DNA from 3 places in the Streptomyces sp. CNT372 genome. Region 2 is predicted to be linked to each of the others. Evidence: predicted binding sites of a transcription regulator. Region 2 holds the regulator's gene; each other region holds the start of a gene.
What was found. The regulator HrcA, encoded in region 2, represses chaperone genes, less so after heat shock. The targets are predictions, from matches to a motif close to TTNGCACTCNGNNNNNCNGAGTGCNAA.
Positions count from the first base shown of each region.

Region 1: groL (chaperonin GroEL) is a predicted target of HrcA. The motif match lies at 1,907-1,933, and genes of this name have one in related genera.
Region 3: groES (co-chaperone GroES) is a predicted target of HrcA. The motif match lies at 3,008-3,034, and genes of this name have one in related genera.

Region 1 covers NZ_KB897779.1:403,377-407,964, forward strand. Annotated here, with positions in the region: gene groL (chaperonin GroEL) at 121-1,743, opposite strand; gene C593_RS0109725 (cold-shock protein) at 2,219-2,422, opposite strand; gene C593_RS0109730 (MoaD/ThiS family protein) at 2,933-3,208, opposite strand; gene thrC (threonine synthase) at 3,205-4,545, opposite strand; SAM riboswitch class I at 4,539-4,588, opposite strand, start outside.
Region 2 covers NZ_KB897778.1:522,038-526,625, forward strand. Annotated here, with positions in the region: gene hemW (radical SAM family heme chaperone HemW) at 1-176, shown strand, start outside; gene C593_RS0107555 (hypothetical protein) at 202-807, opposite strand; gene C593_RS0107560 (DUF3097 domain-containing protein) at 956-1,771, opposite strand; gene C593_RS0107565 (MBL fold metallo-hydrolase) at 1,797-2,567, opposite strand; gene hrcA (heat-inducible transcriptional repressor HrcA) at 2,820-3,836, shown strand; gene dnaJ (molecular chaperone DnaJ) at 3,837-4,588, shown strand, end outside.
Region 3 covers NZ_KB897780.1:257,670-262,257, forward strand. Annotated here, with positions in the region: gene C593_RS0111535 (ester cyclase) at 1-688, shown strand, start outside; gene groL (chaperonin GroEL) at 830-2,455, opposite strand; gene groES (co-chaperone GroES) at 2,552-2,860, opposite strand; gene C593_RS0111550 (polysaccharide deacetylase family protein) at 3,101-4,015, opposite strand; gene C593_RS29470 (class I SAM-dependent methyltransferase) at 4,314-4,588, shown strand, end outside.

The DNA of each region.
Region 1 (4,588 bases), on a different contig from region 2:
CCGGGGAAGCGCGAGGCCGTGCAAAGCGCAGGAGGGCGCCGACGCAGACGCCCGAGGGCGGCACCCCCGGTGGGGGTGCCGCCCTCGGTCCGTGCGGACGGGTCCGATCCGGGAGCCGGATCAGAAGTCCATGTCACCGCCCGGCATGCCGCCGCCGGCCGGGGCCGCGGCCTTCTCCGGCTTGTCGGCGATGACGGCCTCGGTGGTGAGGAACAGCGCGGCGATGGAGGCCGCGTTCTGCAGGGCGGAACGCGTCACCTTCGCCGGGTCGATGATGCCCTCGGCGATCATGTCGACGTACTCGCCGGTCGCGGCGTTCAGACCGTGGCCGACGGTCAGGTTGCGCACCTTCTCCACGACGACGCCGCCCTCGAGACCACCGTTGACGGCGATCTGCTTCAGCGGGGCCTCCAGCGCGAGCTTCACGGCGTTGGCGCCGGTCGCCTCGTCGCCGTCCAGCTCCAGCTTCTCGAAGACCGCGGAGGCCTGGAGCAGGGCCACGCCACCACCGGCGACGATGCCCTCCTCGACGGCCGCCTTGGCGTTGCGCACGGCGTCCTCGATGCGGTGCTTGCGCTCCTTGAGCTCGACCTCGGTCGCGGCGCCGGCCTTGATGACGGCCACGCCGCCGGCCAGCTTCGCGAGGCGCTCCTGGAGCTTCTCGCGGTCGTAGTCCGAGTCGCTGTTCTCGATCTCGGCGCGGATCTGGTTGACCCGGCCGGCGACCTGGTCGCTGTCACCGGCACCGTCGACGATGGTGGTCTCGTCCTTGGTGATGACGACCTTGCGGGCGCGGCCCAGCAGGTCCAGGCCGGCGTTCTCCAGCTTGAGGCCGACCTCCTCGGAGATGACCGTGCCGCCGGTGAGGATGGCGATGTCGTTCAGCATGGCCTTGCGGCGGTCGCCGAAGCCCGGGGCCTTGACGGCGACGGACTTGAAGGTGCCGCGGATCTTGTTGACGACCAGGGTCGACAGGGCCTCGCCCTCGACGTCCTCGGCGATGATCAGCAGCGGCTTGCCGGACTGCATGACCTTCTCCAGCAGCGGAAGGAGGTCCTTCACGTTGCTGACCTTGGAGTTGACGATCAGGATGTACGGGTCGTCGAGGGACGCCTCCATACGCTCCATGTCGGTGGCGAAGTACGCCGAGATGTAGCCCTTGTCGAAGCGCATACCCTCGGTGAGCTCCAGCTCCAGACCGAAGGTCTGGGACTCCTCGACGGTGATGACGCCTTCCTTGCCGACCTTGTCCATGGCCTCGGCGATCAGCTCGCCGATCTGGGTGTCGGCGGCGGAGATGGAGGCCGTGGAAGCGATCTGCTCCTTGGTCTCGACGTCCTTCGCCTGCTCCAGCAGCGCACCGGAGACGGCCTCGACGGCCTTCTCGATGCCGCGCTTCAGGGCCATCGGGTTGGCGCCGGCGGCGACGTTGCGCAGACCCTCGCGGACGAGCGCCTGGGCGAGAACGGTCGCGGTGGTCGTACCGTCACCGGCGACGTCGTCCGTCTTCTTGGCGACTTCCTTGACCAGCTCGGCGCCGATCTTCTCGTACGGGTCCTCGAGCTCGATCTCCTTGGCGATGGAGACACCATCGTTGGTGATCGTGGGGGCGCCCCACTTCTTCTCGAGGACGACGTTGCGACCCTTGGGACCAAGGGTGACCTTGACGGCGTCGGCGAGCTGGTTCATCCCGCGCTCGAGACCGCGCCGTGCCTCCTCGTCGAACGCGATGATCTTGGCCATGTGAAGTGGTCCTCCCGGACTGGGGTGGATGCTTCGGATCGCGTCCGGCGCCCGCGACGGCCGGCCTGCGCGCCCTGCGGTTCCTTGCCCCGCACGACCCGCGGGCCTCACCGACCCGATCCAAGTTCTGTCACTCTCACTCGGAGAGTGCTAACGCCAATGATTAGCACTCGACCCCCCCGAGTGCAAGCGCCTTCGAAGAAGGCTCGATGAGGGGCGGTGGTCGGGCGACGGGAGGGAGCAAGCGCCTTCGAAGAAGGCTCCACGAGGGGCGGCGGTCGGTCGACGGGCGGGAGCAAGCGCCTCCGGCGAAGACCCGTGGGGGGCGGTGGCCGGGCGGCGGGCGCCTCCGGCGGCCCGGGCGCGGGCATGCGCGAGGGGCCCGCTTCCCGGTGGTCGGGATGCGGGCCCCTCGGCGTGAGTGCGTCGGTGGCCGAACGCGCCTGAATCAGTCGGATCAGTCGGATCGGACGGATCAGACGGCGAGCTTGACCATGTCCGCCTGCGGACCCTTCTGGCCCTGCGAGATCTCGAACTCGACCCGCTGACCCTCTTCAAGGGTGCGGTATCCGTCCATCTGAATCGCGCTGTAGTGGACGAAAACATCCGCACCACCGTCGACCGCGATGAAGCCGTACCCCTTCTCCGCGTTGAACCACTTGACGGTGCCCTGAGCCATGCCTAACTCCCCTATTACTGGCCCTTGCGCAGGACCGCACTTCGCGGACCCGGGTCAGACCTCACCCCGACAGGAGGGGTGTGCGCCGGAACGCGTCGACCGCGGCTGAATGTATCTGCACAACTGCCCTCTGCAACAGGTCAATCGGACGAGAAATCCAGGCAGGACCGATCGTCCGATCCGTACCAATCCGCTGAATTCCGGGGCAAGTCGGGCCCGACAAAGCGGCACTATTGAGGCAATTCGATCGCAGAGTTTGGCCGCTTTCTTGCGGTGCGGCTCAAATGCTCTCCCGCTGCGCGGCCGGGGTTTCCCAGACTCTACCGCGCCTAACCATGCAGAATCGCCCCCTCCGCTTAGCTCGCGGAAAGGGCGATCCAGGTAACTCCGGGTAACTAACGGGCGTTGTGCACGAAACGCCCGGGCCGGCCCCGAGGCCGGAGGGCCCCGTGCCGGCCCCGTCGCTCAGCCGCGCCTCAGCCGCCGGTTCTGCCGCCGGCCACCGTCGGTTCAGCCGCCGGCCACCGCCGGGATGATGGAGACGCCCGCGCCGTCCGGCGTCGCCGTCTCCAGGCCCTGCTCGAAGCGCACGTCGTCGTCGTTCACGTACACGTTCACGAAGCGGCGCAGCTTGCCCTGGTCGTCCAGGACGCGGGCCGCGATGCCCGTGTGGTTCTTCTCCAGGTCGGCGATGACCTCGGCGAGGGTCGCGCCCTCGGCCGGGACCTCGGCCTGCCCGCCCGTGTAGGTGCGCAGGATGGTGGGGATGCGGACGTTGACGCTCATGCGAGGCCAGCCTCTCGGAAAGAGTCCAGGTTGGGTCGGATGACAGCGGTCATACCCGTCGTGGGGGCGACCGCGTCCAGGGTCTTGAGGCCGTCACCCGTGTTGACGACCACCGTCGTCAGGGACGGGTCGATGAGACCGGCCTCGATCAGCTTCTTGGTCACGCCGAGGGTCACCCCGCCCGCGGTCTCCGTGAACACGCCCTCCGTGCGGGCGAGCAGCTTGATCGCGTCCACGATCTGCTCGTCCGTGACGTCCTCGACCGCGCCGCCGGTGCGGCGGCAGATGTCCAGGACGTACGGGCCGTCGGCCGGGTTGCCGATCGCCAGGGACTTGGCGATGGTGTCCGGCTTCTGCGGCCGGACCACGTCGTGGCCCGCCTTGAAGGCGACGGAGACCGGGGAGCAGCCCTCGGCCTGGGCACCGAAGACCTTGTACGGCTTGTCCTCGACGAGGCCCAGCTTGATCAGCTCCTGGATCCCCTTGTCGATCTTCGTGAGCTGGGAGCCGGACGCGATCGGGATGACGATCTGGTCCGGGATCTCCCATCCGAGCTGCTCGCAGATCTCGTACGCGAGGGTCTTGGAGCCCTCCGCGTAGTACGGGCGCAGGTTGACGTTCACAAAGCCCCAGCCCTCGCCGGCCGGGTCGCCGATGAGCTCGGAGCAGAAGCGGTTGACGTCGTCGTAGTTGCCCTCGATGCCGACGAGTTCACCGCCGTAGACGGCGGCCATGACGACCTTGCCCTGCTCCAGGTCGTGCGGGATGAACACGCAGGAACGGAAGCCGGCCCGGGCCGCCGCGGCGCCGACGGCGCCCGCGAGGTTGCCGGTGGAGGAGCAGGAGAGGGTGGTGTAGCCGAAGGCGCGGGCGGCCTCCAGGGCCTGGGCGACGACCCGGTCCTTGAAGGAGTGCGTCGGGTTGCCGGAGTCGTCCTTGACGTGCAGTCGGCCCGGCTCGACGCCCAGCTCGCGGGCGAGGTTGTCGGCCCGCACGAGCTTGGTCCAGCCCGGGTTCAGGTTCGGCTTGCCGGCCACGTCGGCGGGGACGGGCAGCAGGGGCGCGTAGCGCCAGATGTTCTCGGGGCCGTTCTCGATCTGCTTGCGCAGCGCTTCCGGGTCGCCGCTCGGGATGTCGTACGCGACTTCGAGCGGCCCGAAACAGGCCTCGCAGGCGAAGATCGGGCCGAGGTCGAAGCGCTCCCCGCACTCGCGGCAGGAGAGCCCGCAGGCGGGTCCGAGGTCGACGGCACCGGCCCGGGAAGCGGTGGGGGAAGCGGCGTCCGTGGAGGTCGCGGCGGTCTGTGCAGCCATGGAGGCGAGGCCCTTTCTCCTCATCTTCCTCATGGCGCATCTCGCCATGAGACGGATTTGGCACCTT
Region 2 (4,588 bases):
TGCGCCTGCGCGAGGGCGTCCCCGTCGACCTGCTGCGCGAGGCGGGCCGGGCCGCCGCCGCCCGCGCCCTCGCGGACGGCCTCCTCGACCCCGCCCCCTACGCCGACGGCCGGGCCGCCCTCACCCTGCGCGGACGCCTCCTCGCGGACGCGGTGGTCCGCGACCTGGTGGACTGACCCTCCCCGGCCGGGGGAGCGCAGCTCAGGGGCGGAGGCCGGTCCGGGCGAGGGTGGCCGCGCTGAGAGCGGCGATGACCTCCGGGTCGCCCCGGCGCCAGGCACCGGCGAAACCACCGGGCGGGACGGGCAGCCCGGCGAGGGCGCCCGGGGGCCCGGTCAGGGCACGCAGGGCCAGCAGGTCGGCGCCGCCCGGCTGGTCGGCGAGACGGCGGACGAGTGCGCTGCGCCGCATCCAGAGCAGGCGCGGCGGGATCCAGAGCAGCAGGAGCAGCAGCACCGGGGCGGCGATCAGCACCGCGGTCGTCACATCGGCGACCTGGGTGACGGTCTCCTGGAACGACACCCCGGCGTCCGCGAACCCGGCACTCGCCTCGGCGGCCGACCGCAGGGGCCGCTCCAGGATTCCGCCGACGAAGGGGAGGTCCGAGGCGGCTTCCCCGGCGCCGGCGAGTTGCTCGGCGAGGCCGTCGCCGGACTCCTCGACTTTCCGTCCCGGCGCGGCCAGCCGCAGGATCGTGTCGCGGACGTGCAGGGCCGCCCACACCGTGACGGCGATCAGGGCCAGCGCGGTCAGGTCCACCAGCAGCTGGCGGTTCCGGCGGGCTGGGGTCTGGGCGTAGAGGCGCAACGGAGGGCTCCCGTTCGGGTCGGCAGGAGCGGGGTCCGCCGCGGTCGCCGTGCCGGGCCCGGTCCGGCCTCGGGCGCGGACCACCACGTTCCGGTACAGCAGAGTAGAGGGTGTGAATCCCCTTTTCCGGTAGGTGGGTGACGGGGCGTCAGGAAAGGGGCTCCTCCGGGGCCGTCACGAAGTCGATGAGTTCCTCGACGCGGCCCAGGAGTTCCGGTTCCAGATCCTTGTAGCTGCGGACGCGGGAGAGGATGTGCTGCCAGGCCGCGCCCGTGTTCTCCGGCCAGCCGAGGGCGCGGCAGACGCCCGTCTTCCAGTCCTGGCCGCGCGGGACGGCGGGCCAGGCGGGGATGCCGACGGAGGCGGGCTTCACCGCCTCCCAGACGTCGACATAGGGGTGGCCCACCACCAGGACGTGCGGGTCGTTCACCGAGGCCGCGATCCGGGACTCCTTGGAGCCCGCCACCAGGTGGTCCACGAGGACGCCCAGTCGGGCGTCCGGCCCGGGGCCGAACCCGGCGACGATCGCGGGGAGGTCGTCGACGCCCTCCAGGTACTCCACGACCACGCCCTCGATGCGCAGGTCGTCGCCCCAGACGCGTTCCACCAGCTCGGCGTCGTGGCGGCCCTCGACGTAGATCCGGCCCGCGCGGGCGACCCGGGCGCGCGCGCCGGGGACCGCGACGGAGCCCGAGGCGGTACGGGTGGGCCGGGCCGGGCCGGCGGCGGGGCGGACCAGGGTGACGGCCTTCCCCTCCAGCAGGAAGCCGCGCGGCTCCATCGGGAAGACCCGGTGCTTGCCGAACCGGTCCTCCAGGGTGACCGTGCCCGCCTCGCAGCGGATCACCGCCCCGCAGAAGCCCGTGGCCACCTCCTCCACGACCAGGTCGGGCTCCGCGGGGACCTCGGGGGCGGGAGCCGAACGCTTCCAGGGCGGCGTCAGATCAGGGCTGTAGCTGCGCATTCGCCCGACAATACGGCCGGTCGCCCTACGACACGCCGAAGCGCGCGGCCAGCTCCTCGCGCTGCCGGCGCACGAACGCGGCGTCCACCACGGCCCCGTGGCCCGGTACGTACAGCGCGTCCTCGCCGCCGAGGGCGAGCAGCCGGTCGAGGGCGGCGGGCCAGCGCGAGGCGATGGCGTCCGGTCCCGCCTGCGGCTCCCCGGACTCCTCGACCAGGTCGCCGCAGAAGACGACCTCCCGCTCACCGGGCACCAGCAGCGCCAGGTCGTGGCCGCTGTGGCCGGGGCCCACGTTGGCGAGCAGCACCTGCCGGCCGCCCAGGTCGAGGGTGCACTCCCCGGTGACGGTGTGCCCGGGCAGCACCAGGGCGCCGGTGGCCTCGGCCGCCTCCTCGGGCGGGACGCCGTGGCGCACCGCGTCCGCGCGGAGCGCGTCCCGGTCCCGGGCCAGCAGGGTGTCCGCGCCCACCGCCGCGTGCACGGCGGCCCCGGGGAAGGCCGGGGTGCCGAGGACATGATCGAAGTGGGGATGGCTCAGTGCGATGTGCGTCACGTGCGGCACGGGCGCGGCGGGGGAGTGACGGGCCTCGCCGAGGAGGGCCGCCACCTGGGCGCGCAGCTCCGCGCCCTCGCGGAGCGAGGAGCCCGTGTCGTAGAGCAGTACCGCGTCCCGCCCGACGACCAGGCCGGCGGTCGCGTCCCAGACCGGGAGTCTGCGCCGCCCCACCCCGTCCGCCAGCCGTTCCCAGCCCGCCGCTTCCCAGGCGATGTCCCGTGCCGCCGTGTCCGTACCCATGCCCCGACGCTATCCGCCCGCCGCGCCGGCGGGTGCGGGGCGGGCGGTGTGACGAGTCGCGCGCCGCCGCCCTTGCTTGGGGTGTACCCGGCAGCCGTACACTGGCCGGGGCACCGCTGGCACTCGGACGCAACGAGTGCCAGACGACCCGGAGGCGCCCAGGAGCCGACCCGGACGGTACGGGGACGCTCCCGGGAAGCACGACCTACGAAGCTCGGCCACGAGGACACGAACCACCGCTGGAGGTGCGCGATGCTCAGCGAACGCAGGCTGGAGGTGCTGCGCGCCATCGTCCAGGACTACGTGGGCACCGAGGAGCCGGTCGGCTCCAAGGCGCTGACCGAGCGGCACCAGCTCGGCGTCTCCCCGGCCACCGTGCGCAACGACATGGCGGTGCTGGAGGAGGAGGGCTTCATCGCCCAGCCCCACACCAGCGCCGGCCGCATCCCCACGGACAAGGGCTACCGGCTCTTCGTGGACAGGCTCGCCGGGGTGAAGCCGCTGTCCGCGCCCGAGCGCCGGGCCATCCAGAACTTCCTCGACGGCGCGGTCGACCTCGACGACGTCGTCGGCCGCACGGTGCGGCTGCTCGCGCAGCTCACCCGGCAGGTGGCCGTCGTCCAGTACCCCTCGCTGACCCGGTCCACGGTCCGGCACGTGGAGCTGCTGTCCCTGGCACCCGCCCGGCTGATGCTGGTGCTGATCACGGACACCGGCCGGGTCGAGCAGCGGATGGTCGACTGCCCGGCGCCGTTCGGCGAGAGCGCGCTCGCGGACCTGCGCGCCCGGCTCAACAGCCGTGTGGTGGGCCGCCGTTTCGCGGATGTGCCGCAGCTCGTGCAGGATCTGCCGGAGTCCTTCGAGGCGGAGGACCGCGGCACGGTCTCCACGGTGCTGGCGACGCTGCTGGAGACCCTGGTCGAGGAGACCGAGGAGCGGCTGATGATCGGCGGCACCGCCAATCTGACCCGCTTCGGACACGATTTCCCCCTGACGATCAGGCCGGTGCTGGAGGCGCTGGAGGAGCACGTGGTGCTGCTCAAGCTCCTCGGCGAGGCCCCGGAATCGGGCGTGACCGTGAGAATCGGGCATGAGAATGCCCACGAGGGACTGAACTCCACGTCCGTCGTCTCGGTCGGTTACGGTTCGGGCGGCGAAGCAGTCGCCAAACTCGGCGTGGTCGGACCGACCCGCATGGACTACCCCGGAACGATGGGAGCGGTACGCGCAGTGGCACGTTACGTCGGACAGATCCTGGCGGAGTCGTAAGTGGCCACGGACTACTACGCCGTACTCGGCGTACGCCGCGACGCATCGCAGGACGAGATCAAGAAGGCGTTCCGCCGTCTCGCCCGTGAGCTCCACCCGGACGTGAACCCGGACCCGAAGACGCAGGAGCGCTTCAAGGAGATCAACGCCGCGTACGAGGTCCTCTCGGACCCGCAGAAGAAGCAGGTCTACGACCTCGGCGGCGACCCGCTCTCCCAGGCCGGGGGCCCCGGTGCGGGCGGCTTCGGCGCGGGCGGTTTCGGGAACTTCTCCGACATCATGGACGCCTTCTTCGGCACGGCCTCGCAGCGCGGCCCGCGCTCGCGCACCCGCCGGGGCCAGGACGCCATGATCCGCCTGGAGGTCGAGCTCAACGAGGCGGCCTTCGGCACCACCAAGGACATCCAGGTCGACACGGCGGTCGTCTGCAACGGCTGCTCCGGCGAGGGCGCCGCCCCCGGCACCTCGGCGCAGACCTGCGACATGTGCCGCGGGCGCGGCGAGGTCTCGCAGGTCACGCGGTCGTTCCTGGGCCAGGTCATGACCTCCCGGCCCTGCCCGCAGTGCCAGGGCTTCGGCACGGTCGTGCCGACCCCGTGCCCGGAGTGCGCGGGTGACGGGCGGGTCCGCTCCCGCCGCACCCTGACGGTGAAGATCCCGGCGGGCGTCGACAACGGCACCCGTATCCAGCTCGCGGGCGAGGGCGAGGTCGGCCCCGGCGGCGGCCCGGCAGGCGACCTGTACGTGGAGAT
Region 3 (4,588 bases), on a different contig from region 2:
GTTCGTGCAGATCATCGACTACGAGACCGCCGACTTCGACAGCATGAACACGCTGATGGAGCGGTGGGTGGAGCAGACCAGAGGGAAGCGGACAACCGGGCACGCCGTCACGGGACGGGACCGCGGCAACAGCAGGCACTACGTCGACATCGTGGAGTTCAACTCCTACGAGGAGGCGATGGAGAACTCCCAACTCCCGGAGACCGACCGGATGTTCCGGGAGATGGTGGCCCTCTGTGACGGTATGCCGTCCTTCACCGACCTGGACGTCGTACGTGAGGAACAGCTCAACGCGGCCGTCGCCCGGCGCTTCTTCCACGAGGTCGTGTCGGGCGGGAACCTGGACGCGATCGGCGAGATGTTCGCCGAGGACTACGTCGACCACGACGTGGCCAACGAGGCGGACGCCGAGACCGGCACCGACGTCGTCCGCCGCGACATCACCATGTGGCGCGACGCCTTCGACTTCACCTTCGACCTCGACCGGCAGGTGTGCGAAGGGGACGACGTGGTGATCCTCTGGCGGTGGAACGGCAAGCACAAGGCCGAGTTCCAGGGGATTCCCGCGAGCGGCGACGAGTGCGTGATGACCGGGACGACGATCTTCCGCTTCAGCGGCGGAAAGATCAAGGAAGGCTGGTGGCACTTCGACCGGCTCGGGCTGATGAAGCAGCTCGGAGCGGCCTGACCGGGCGGCGGCCCGTCCGGGGACCTCACGAAGACGCGGGAGCGCCCTCGGAGCAGGCGACGCGCCGGACCCCCGGCCCCTCGCGTGTCCGCGGGGGGGCCGGGGGTCCGCTACCGGTGCGGCGCGCCGCACCGGTGAGCGTCAGTGGCTGTGGCCGTGGCCGCCGTGGCCCGCGTCGGCCTCCTCCTCGGCCGGCTTCTCGACGACCAGGGTCTCGGTCGTGAGCAGCAGGGAGGCGATGGAGGCGGCGTTCTCGAGCGCGGAACGGGTCACCTTGACCGGGTCGATGACACCGGCCTTGACCAGGTCGCCGTACTCGCCGGTCGCGGCATTGAAGCCGTTCCCCTTCTCCAGCTCCGCCACCTTGGAGGTGATGACGTAGCCCTCCAGGCCGGCGTTCTCGGCGATCCAGCGCAGCGGCTCGACGGCGGCGCGGCGAACGACGGCGACACCGGTGGCCTCGTCGCCCTCCTTGCCGAGGTTGCCGTCCAGCACCTTGACGGCGTGGACGAGCGCGGAGCCACCACCGGAGACGATGCCCTCCTCGACCGCGGCGCGGGTCGCGGAGATGGCGTCCTCCAGACGGTGCTTCTTCTCCTTCAGCTCCACCTCGGTGGCGGCGCCGACCTTGATCACGCACACGCCGCCGGCCAGCTTCGCGAGGCGCTCCTGGAGCTTCTCGCGGTCCCAGTCGGAGTCCGTGCTCTCGATCTCGGCCTTGATCTGGTTGACGCGGCCGGCCACGTCGGCCGAGTCGCCGCCGCCGTCGACGATCGTGGTGTCGTCCTTGGTGACGGTGACGCGACGGGCGGTGCCCAGCACGTCCAGACCGGCCTGGTCGAGCTTGAGGCCGACCTCCTCGGCGATGACGGTGGCACCGGTGAGGGTGGCCATGTCGCCGAGCATCGCCTTGCGGCGGTCGCCGAAGCCGGGGGCCTTGACGGCCACCGCGTTGAAGGTGCCGCGGATCTTGTTGACCACCAGGGTCGACAGGGCCTCGCCCTCGACGTCCTCGGCGATGATCAGCAGCGGCTTGGAGGCACCGGCCTGGATGACCTTCTCCAGCAGCGGCAGCAGGTCCTGGATGGAGGAGATCTTGCCCTGGTGGATCAGGATGTACGGGTCGTCGAGGACGGCCTCCATACGCTCCTGGTCGGTCACCATGTACGGGGACAGGTAGCCCTTGTCGAAGGCCATGCCCTCGGTGAAGTCCAGCTCCAGACCGAAGGTGTTGGACTCCTCGACGGTGATGACACCGTCCTTGCCGACCTTGTCCATCGCCTCGGCGATGAGCTCGCCGACCTGCTGGTCCTGCGCGGAGAGCGCGGCCACGGCGGCGATGTCGGACTTCTCGTCGATCGGGCGCGCGGTCGCCAGCAGCTCGTCGGAGACGGCCTTGACGGCGGCGTCGATGCCCTTCTTCAGGGCGGCCGGGGAGGCACCGGCGGCGACGTTGCGCAGGCCCTCGCGGACCAGGGCCTGGGCCAGCACGGTGGCGGTGGTGGTGCCGTCACCCGCGATGTCGTTGGTCTTGGTCGCCACCTCCTTCACCAGCTGGGCGCCGAGGTTCTCGTACGGGTCCTCGACCTCGACCTCGCGGGCGATGGTCACACCGTCGTTGGTGATGGTGGGAGCGCCGAACTTCTTGTCGATGACGACGTTGCGGCCGCGGGGGCCGATCGTCACCTTGACGGTGTCGGCAAGCTTGTTGACGCCGCGCTCAAGGGCGCGACGGGCGTCCTCGTCGAACTTCAGGATCTTCGCCATGGAGCTTTCTCAAGTCCTCTCGAAACGAGCCGCGCCCCTCGCCGCCCGGCAATCAGCGGGGTGACCAGGGGCGCGGTTCGAAAGTAAATCGGTGAATTACTTCTCGACGATCGCGAGCACGTCGCGAGCCGAGAGGACGAGGTACTCCTCGCCGCTGTACTTCACTTCGGTGCCGCCGTACTTGCTGTAGAGCACGACGTCGCCGACGTTCACGTCGAGCGGGAGACGCTCGCCGTTCTCGAAGCGGCCCGGGCCCACGGCCAGGACGACGCCCTCCTGGGGCTTCTCCTTGGCGGTGTCCGGAATAACCAGGCCAGAGGCCGTGGTCTGCTCGGCGTCGAGCGGCTGGACCACAATGCGGTCCTCGAGCGGCTTGATGGCAACCTTGGTGCTGGCGGTCGTCACGATCCGACCTCCCCCTTCGGAGATCTCACGGGGTCAATTGATCTGAGGTGGCGACCAGGTGGATCCGTCGTCGCGGGTGCCGGACCTGCCCGTCGCTGTGTTGGCACTCTCCTGTGGTGAGTGCCAGGAGCGAGACTATGACTGCGATTAGCACTCGGTCAAGCGGAGTGCCAATACAGCCCTCCGCGGCGCGCCGCGGAGGGCTGTTCTCGGCGTCGCGCCCCTGCCCGGGAGTGCGGTTCAGACGTAGTCCTCCAGCTTCGCCACGGCGTACCCCTTGTCGGTGACCGTGCGCATGACCTGGCGGATCATGTCGGGCATGGAGCCCTTCCAGTCCCCCTTGCCGCGGAAGTGGGTGAGGATGATGTCGCCCGGATGCAGGTCGCGGTCCCACTCGCGCCACTCCATGCGGTCCGGGAACGCCTCGGCCGCCCACAGCGGTACCGCCTCGACGCCGCAGGACTTGGCCACCCGCAGCGTGTCTCCGTTGTAGTTGCCGTACGGCGGGCGGAACAGGCGCGGCCGGGTGCCGTACCGCTTCTGGAGCTTCTCCTGCTGGCCGCAGATCTCACGCTTCTGCTGCGCGTACGACAGGCCCGGCAGATAGCGGTGGTTGAGGGTGTGGTTGTGCAGCGCCACCCCGCTGTCGCGCATCTTCTCGAAGTAGGCGTAGTCGTCGTTGATGACGTAGTCGCTGAGGAAGGCGCTGTACGGGATCCGGAGTTCGGACAGCATCCGCAGCAGCTCCGGGTCCTTCTCCGCGCCGTCGTCGATCGTCAGGAAGACGATCTTCTCCTTGGTGGGGACGGTGGTGAAGACGGGCGGCAGACCCGCGCCGCCGGTGACCTCGAAGCCCTTGCGGGTGGTGATGCGCGGCTTGGCGGCGGGGGGCGGGGGCGCGGCGAGCGGGGTCCTGGCCAGGCCCCACTTCTTCGCCGCGACCGCGCGGGCCGCCTGGGCGCGGTGCGCCTTCTCGGCCTGCGCGGCCAGGGCACCGGCCGCGCCGTCCTCCTCGGCGGCCCGGCGCTCCTCCTCGGCCCTGGTGCCGGCCGCGGGGGTCGCGGCCGGGTCCGTCCCGCGCGTCTCGGCGGCGCAGCCCACGCCCAGGGCTGCGACGACGAACGCCGCGAGGGCCGCTCGCACACGAAAAGTCATCAGCTTTCCCTTTTGTCGTACTAGTTGCATGGCGTCGCATCCTGTCAGCGGACCGTCCCCGGGCCCGGCCGACACCGCCCGCGGAGGCCGCCCGTCCCCCGGGCGGCGGACAGGGGAGGCGGACAGGGGAGGCGCGGGGTGGGTGGGAGGGAGGGCGGGGGCCGGACCGGGGCCCGGGCCCGGGGCGCGGGCCGACGGGCCCGGGGCGCGGGCGGGGCCGGGGGCCGACGGGGGCCGGGACCGGGGCGGGATACGCGGGCGGGGCCGGGGGCGGGGGCTCCCGGTGGACAATGGGCCGGTGAACGACCGCGACCCGCTCGACCCCCAAGACCCGCTCGCCGCCCTCAGCGCTCTGCGCACCGGGCAGGGGGCCGACCTGCTCGCCTCCCTCGCCGACCACGACCCCGCCGACGAACTGGCCCTCGCCACCCGGCTGCGCCGCGACCACCCGGCCGCGCTCGTCTCGGCGGCCCTCGGGCAGGCCAGGCTCCGGCAGCGGGCCGCCGCGAAGTTCGGCGCCGAGGACGCGGGGCGGATGTTCTTCACCCCGAACGGCGTCGAGCAGTCCACCCG